2 regions of the Moritella sp. 24 genome follow, and region 1 is predicted to be linked to the other one. Evidence: predicted binding sites of a transcription regulator. Region 1 holds the regulator's gene; the other holds the start of a gene.
What was found. The regulator ArgR, encoded in region 1, controls arginine synthesis, uptake and breakdown. The targets are predictions, from matches to a motif close to ANTGAATANNTATTCANT.
Positions count from the first base shown of each region.

Region 1 (3,431 bases):
CTCGTACCTTAGGGCACAGTCCGAACAGTATGATCCGCAAAGTGCATATTCCGTTAATACGTAAAGGTATCTTAGCAGCGTTTTTGTTGGTATTTATTGAGTCAATGAAAGAGTTACCTACGGCCTTGTTGCTCCGTCCATTTAACTATGAAACATTGGCGACGTATGTATTTCAATTTGCCTCTGATGAAATGTTAGAACAAGCCGCATTAGCCGCCATTGTTATTGTATTAGTTGGGTTAATTCCACTTATTTTCTTGAACCGTTCTTTGGAGCAACAGCACTGATGACTACACTTTCTTCTTCTGCATTAACCATTTCAGATCTGCATTGTAGTTATGCTGGTGTCGATATTCTTACTGGACTTGATCTGACATTAGGCAAAAATGAAATACTTTGCTTATTAGGTCCGAGTGGTTGTGGTAAAACGACGACGTTAAAGTTGATTGCTGGGTTGTTACCACCAACACAAGGTAGCATCGAAATTAATGGCAATGTGGTTGATAATGCTAAGTTAAACCTTGCACCAGAAAAGCGTAATGTCGGTATGATCTTTCAGGATTACGCGTTATTTCCTCATTTAACTGTGACTGACAATATCTTGTTTAGCCTGCATAAACAGAGTCAATCTAAGCAAAAAGAAAAGCTCGATTATGTACTTAATTTGGTTAATTTAACCGAGTTTGCTGGTCGTTATCCGCATCAACTATCAGGTGGTCAGCAACAGCGTGTCGCGATTGCACGTGCCTTAGCATGTTCTCCTGAATTGTTATTACTTGATGAACCTTTCTCTAATATTGATAGCCAAGTGCGTCATCATTTGATTGAAGAGATGAGAGGCTTACTTAAGTCACATAACATGAGTGCTATTTTTGTTACGCACAGTAAGGAAGAGGCGTTTGCATTTGCTGATCGTTTGGCTGTCTTCCATCAAGGTAAGATTGAGCAATTAGGGACACCAACGGAGTTATATAATCAACCTGCAACACGCTTTGTGGCTGATTTCTTGGGTAAGGTTAATTATCTAGATGCAGTCGTTGTTGATGAATACAGTGTGGAAACGGCATTAGGTATCATCACTAGCAGTCAGGTGTTATCGCTTACTGTCGGTGAAGAGAAGTTATTAGCATTGCGACCACAGCAACTCAAACTAGCAGCTGTAGAGCAGGGAATTGCAACGATAACGCAACAACAATTCTTAGGCATGACAACCAATGCGACGATTACGTTGACCGATAGCAATACGCTATTATCGGTATCAATGCAGCAGCCGATGACAGTGGGTGATGCTGTGAGTGTGAGGGTTGAAGACCACGCACTTATTTTGTTTGATCGTGACTAATACCGGTCGTTTGTATTAACCGGTATTCTGTTTATATGTTTGGTGACATGAATGATGTCGCCAAACATATTGAATTTATTGCGTCGCTACTCGTTTCTGAACGCGATTAGATATATTCAAATAACTCTTTTACTGCACGATCTACGTCAGTAATTATCGTGGTACTTGTCGGTGTGATAAAGATAGTATCATCACCTGCAATCGTTCCGAGAATACCTTCTGTACGACCTAATGAATCTAATAAACGGGCAATTAACTGTGCCGAGCCTGGGCTGGTTTGGATCACAATCAAACTTTCGTTATGCGTAATATCTAAGACTAATGTTTTTAATTGGCTACTAATCGTCGGTACACCCAACTCTGCTGGCAAGCAATAAACCATTTCATCCTTGGCATTGCGTGTACGTACTGCACCAAATTTACTTAGCATTCGAGATACTTTAGATTGATTCACGCTGTCAAAACCTTGGTCTTTTAGCGCGTCGACAATATCACCTTGTGAGCCAAGGCGTTCTTCTTTCAATAATCCTTTAAATGCTTTTACTAACTGATCTTGTTTTTCGCTCATACTTTTTACCATGTCAGTTGATTCATCTATAATTCAAGCAGCTAATCTTAAATTCAATGTAACTTTATAATGAAACTGTAAGTAATTTTATAGCTTTTTTATAAAGTAAGTCACTAAGTCATTAATGCAATTAGTAAATGAATTAGGTTAGCAGTGAACTGAATAATTATTCATATGATACCAGCAGGGTATAAATTATCTAGCTAATTTGGTTAATTCGGAGTTTTTGCATAAAAACCGAATTAAAGTGAATATTTATGTTGATTTTGAAGTTTATTCGGTTATTATACTCGCATCTAGTGCAATTATATTCAGTTATCGTTATGAGCATCGAACTAAAAAACATCTGTAAATCTTGGGGTCAACTTGATGTATTACAAAACATCGACCTTAAATGTGCAAAAGGCGAGACCTTAGTACTGCTTGGTCCAAGTGGTGCAGGTAAGAGTTCGCTACTGCGTGTACTTAACTTACTTGATACACCTGATAATGGTTCTATCAATATCGCAGGTGAAACATTTGATTTTTCTGCCACACTTAGTGATAAAAAATTAGCTAAGCGTAGTCAGATGCTAAGACAGAAAGTAGGTATGGTATTTCAACAATACAACCTATGGCCACACATGTCTGTGATGGATAACTTAATTGAAGCACCAGTTAAAATTTTAAAGCAAACAAAACAACAAGCTCGTGAAGAGGCCATGAAGATCCTTGAGCAATTACAGCTAGCTGATAAAGCCGATGTATTTCCATTAGCGTTATCAGGTGGTCAGCAACAACGGGTAGCAATTGCACGTGCTTTAATGATGAAACCTGAAGTGTTGTTATTTGATGAACCGACTGCGGCGTTAGATCCAGAGGTAACCAATCAAGTAGCTGAGATTATTAAATCACTCTCAATGACAGGTATCACTCAAGTTGTTGTGACGCACGAAGTGGACTTCGCGCGTAAAGTCGCTAGTCAAGTTTGCTATCTTGAACGCGGTGAAATTGTTGAATTTGGTGGTGCTGAGCACTTCCTGCAGCCACAAACGCCACAATTTACAAATTACTTAAAGCATTAATTTACAAATAGTTTAAAACATTAAATTATTAAAAATATTAGGAATAGGACGACCCAAATGAAAAAATTACTCACTGCATTAATTCTAACTTCAGCTACGGCACAAGTAACAGCCGCAGAACAAATCAAATTTGTAACTGAAGCAACGTACCCTCCATTTGAAATGATGGATGAAAACAATGAATTCCAAGGCTTTGATATTGATATTGCCCGCGCGGTTTGTACTGAATTAAAAGCGGAATGTAGTTTTGCTAACCAATCATTTGATAGTTTGATCCCAAGTTTAAAATTCCGTCGCTATGATGCAGCTATTGCAGCGATGGACGTAACACCAGCACGTAAGAAACAAGTTGATTTCTCTGATATTTATTATGAGAATTCTGCAGTGCTAGTGGCTAAAAAAGGTAAGTATAACGTTGTTTCTGATTTATCAGGTAAAGCGGTTGGTGTACAAAATG
Region 1 is NZ_CP056123.1:4,240,202-4,243,632, reverse strand. It holds gene HWV00_RS18930 (iron ABC transporter permease) at 1-287, shown strand, start outside; gene HWV00_RS18925 (ABC transporter ATP-binding protein) at 287-1,342, shown strand; gene argR (transcriptional regulator ArgR) at 1,449-1,910, opposite strand; gene artP (arginine ABC transporter ATP-binding protein ArtP) at 2,234-2,974, shown strand; gene HWV00_RS18910 (transporter substrate-binding domain-containing protein) at 3,032-3,431, shown strand, end outside.

Region 2 (3,431 bases), 1.6 Mb from region 1:
CACAACAAGGCGAACCGCAATTTCCTGAGCAGTTAGCCCCGTATAATTGCCTTGGTTATACCTGCCAAACCAGCGGTGCTTTTAATTGGTTATTCACACGTGATGATGCACCGTACAATGTCAAAGTATCCGGTAATTTTAGTTCGAATAATGCAGTGGCGTTAAAGCAAGTCGCGATAGCAGGGAAGGGACTGGCCTATCTACCAAAATGTCTTATCTACAATGAATTAAGTAACGGAAAGTTGGTGGAAGTGCTGTCACAGCAAACGGCGAAAGTAATTGGTATTTATGCTGTGTATCCGTATACCCGTAAACCAGCCAAAAAAGTACAGCTGCTGATTGAACATATACGTAGTAGTTATTTGGAAATGAAAGAGAACTTTTAAATAGCAGGTATCGATCCATAACGCGTAATTTATATTATAGACCGATGACCTAATCAAAATGGAGTAATAGAGCAGGTAGTGACTACGCTAAATTATCCATATTGTTTTTTTTCTGTCTTCTTAGCATTCCCATGCTTAAAACACCTAGCCCTAAGAACGCTACAGTTGTTGGTTCTGGCACATGTGTAATAATTTCTTCTACTTTCACATCAACAAAAGCATTGGTAAATGAAACCGCTCTATTACCTCCGGCTCGAAGTTCTTTTAAATCCCATGCTGCACCACCAGTATTAAGTGCTAAATCAACGTAATCAGCAAGTGAATTAACAAACCCCCCATATGCCGTTGCACCTAAACAGGTGGTAAATCCTCCGGAACCATCTGCTTTATAACCTTTTGTAGCGCTCATACCAAGTGCTTTAGTACCGTCACCACATTTAAAAGATACATCAATAACAGCGTTAAGTAATGCATTGTTGCGGGATAAATTTGCAATAACACTTGCTTGAGGAGTATTCCCATCGCTATCTTCATCGGTGACTAAGATTAGATTTTTAACTGCACCAGCTGTGTATCCATAGTTATTTAAAGCATAGTTGATAGCTTGGAAACCATTCTCATGACTACCACTGGTATTTAATGACCCCGCGGCTGCACCGAATTGACCTGCAGTGCCAAAGTCCCCGCCCCCGACAAGATGCTTATGTCCAGGTCTATGCCCACCATTGCCACCAAAGCCTGTTAAGCCATAGGTAGCACTAAACGCATCTACACCTGCTGCAGTTAATAACGCAGCATTCAAACTTGTAATCATACTTGGTAACCAAGCGTGCTCACCACCCATTGAACCGGATTCATCTACAACAGCGACGATATTCGTATTAATTGGGGTTGCCAGTGCTGGTGTTACCATCACGGCCATTGTCGATAATGTGACTGTTGATAATATGCTTTTAAATACTTTATTATGTTTCATTAGGTTTATCCTTGATACAATTTTATAAAGTTAACGTGAGTTTTTATTTACTAGCACTTAGCATCTTGCATCGCTTATGCCACCTTGTATTTTGTGTTTAAAATCAGAATAGTAGTTTTTATCGATAAGCTGTTTATGACGATGGTGTAAAAATCACCGACAGTTTTTTTGAGGTATTCAGTATCGTAGGTGATGGGGCTGATTAGCGTTAACCCTGTACTTCAACGTCATCTTGATATCATTAACTGCACTTTTAGCTAAATTTTAGGTGAAAATATTGCTTATTGTATTACAATCCAGTTCCTTTTTTTGTAATGCGAACCTTTCATGATTGATTTCTCTATTTTACCCGTGTACTTAACTGCTGTTGTGGCGTTATTGCTGATCCCTGGCCCTGATATGCTATTAATTGCGAGCTCAAGCTTAAGTTATGGCCGCAAGGTGGGATTGTTTGCCAGTTTAGGTAATGCAACATCAGGCATTATTTTAACGTTATTAGCGGCAATGGGTGTGTCTGCGATGATCGCCATGAGCCCGATGGCGCTTAAAGCGCTGCACTTTTTGGGTGGTTTGTATTTATTAAAAATGGGTTGGGATTGTTTACGTACAAATTCGGTTGTTGCACCTGAAGTGGATCAAACAAGTAAAATGGCACGTTCACTGTACCGCAAGGCCGTATTTAGTAATCTATTAAACCCAAAAGCCTTGTTGTTCTTTGTGTTGTTCTTGCCGCAGTTTGTATCATCAAATATTGAGACGTCATCGGGTGAACAAATGCTAGCCCTTGGTTTATTACTTAATGTATTAGGTTTGTTGTTTAACTTATTACTTGTGGTTACAGTGGGTACTTTAGGTAAATCATTATTAACTAATGAACGTTTCCATATCTACCAACATAAGATCATGGGTTCTGTATTTGTATTACTTGGCGCGTGGTTGTTATTTTCGCAAGTACCTGCTGCAGTTGTTTAAAGTCAGTTGATGATATAAAGGTCTACAGTAATATAAAGTAGGCTAACTTGATTGCATGGATGCAGTCAGTCCCAGTGTTAAATAAGCCCTAATATAAAATATCCTCCTTTTCGTTTCTTTTCCCAATCAGACTACGTGATTTACATCACATTAGATGCTATACTCCGCCAACTTAAAATTCAGTAATCTATATTTAGTCCATTTTTTGGACAGGAGCGTTCCCTATCATTAGCACAGCAAATATTACAATGCAGTTCGGTGCCAAGCCACTTTTCGAAAATATCTCAGTTAAGTTCGGTGGCGGTAACCGTTACGGTTTAATCGGTGCTAACGGTTGTGGTAAATCAACATTCATGAAAATCCTAGGTGGCGATTTAGATCAAAGCTCTGGTAACGTGAAGCTTGATGAGAACGAACGTCTAGGTAAATTACGTCAGGATCAATTCGCATTCGAAACGAACACTGTAATTGATACAGTAATCATGGGCCACGCAGAAATGTGGGCAGTGAAAGAAGAGCGTGATGCAATTTATGCTAACCCTGATATGTCTGAAGCAGATGGTATGCGTGTTGGCGATCTAGAAAGTGAATTTGCAGAGATGGATGGCTACACAGCTGAATCTCGTGCGGGTGAACTACTAATCGGTGTTGGTATCCCTGTAGAGCAGCATTACGGCCTAATGAGCGAAGTTGCTCCAGGTTGGAAACTACGTGTACTACTAGCACAAGCACTATTCTCTGATCCAGATATCTTACTACTTGACGAACCAACGAATAACTTGGATATCGCAACGATTGACTGGTTAGAAGAAACACTAAATGCACGTCAAAGTACAATGGTAATCATCTCGCATGATCGCCATTTCTTAAACAGTGTTTGTACTCACATGGCTGACCTTGATTTCGGTGAACTACGCGTTTACCCAGGTAACTATGATGATTACATGTTTGCTGCTGCACTAGCACGTGAACAACTGCTAACAAGTAACTCGAAAAAAGAAGCACAAATGGCAGAGCTTAAAGCATTCGTTGCTCGTTTCTCTGCAAACGCATCGAAAGCAAAACAAGCATCATCACGTGCTAAACGTCTTGATAAA
Region 2 is NZ_CP056123.1:1,202,878-1,206,308, forward strand. It holds gene HWV00_RS05545 (LysR family transcriptional regulator) at 1-386, shown strand, start outside; gene HWV00_RS05550 (VWA domain-containing protein) at 469-1,362, opposite strand; gene HWV00_RS05555 (LysE family translocator) at 1,690-2,334, shown strand; gene HWV00_RS05560 (ABC-F family ATPase) at 2,559-3,431, shown strand, end outside.
Region 2: the regulator ArgR is predicted to act here: its motif matches at 1,397-1,414, upstream of HWV00_RS05550 (VWA domain-containing protein).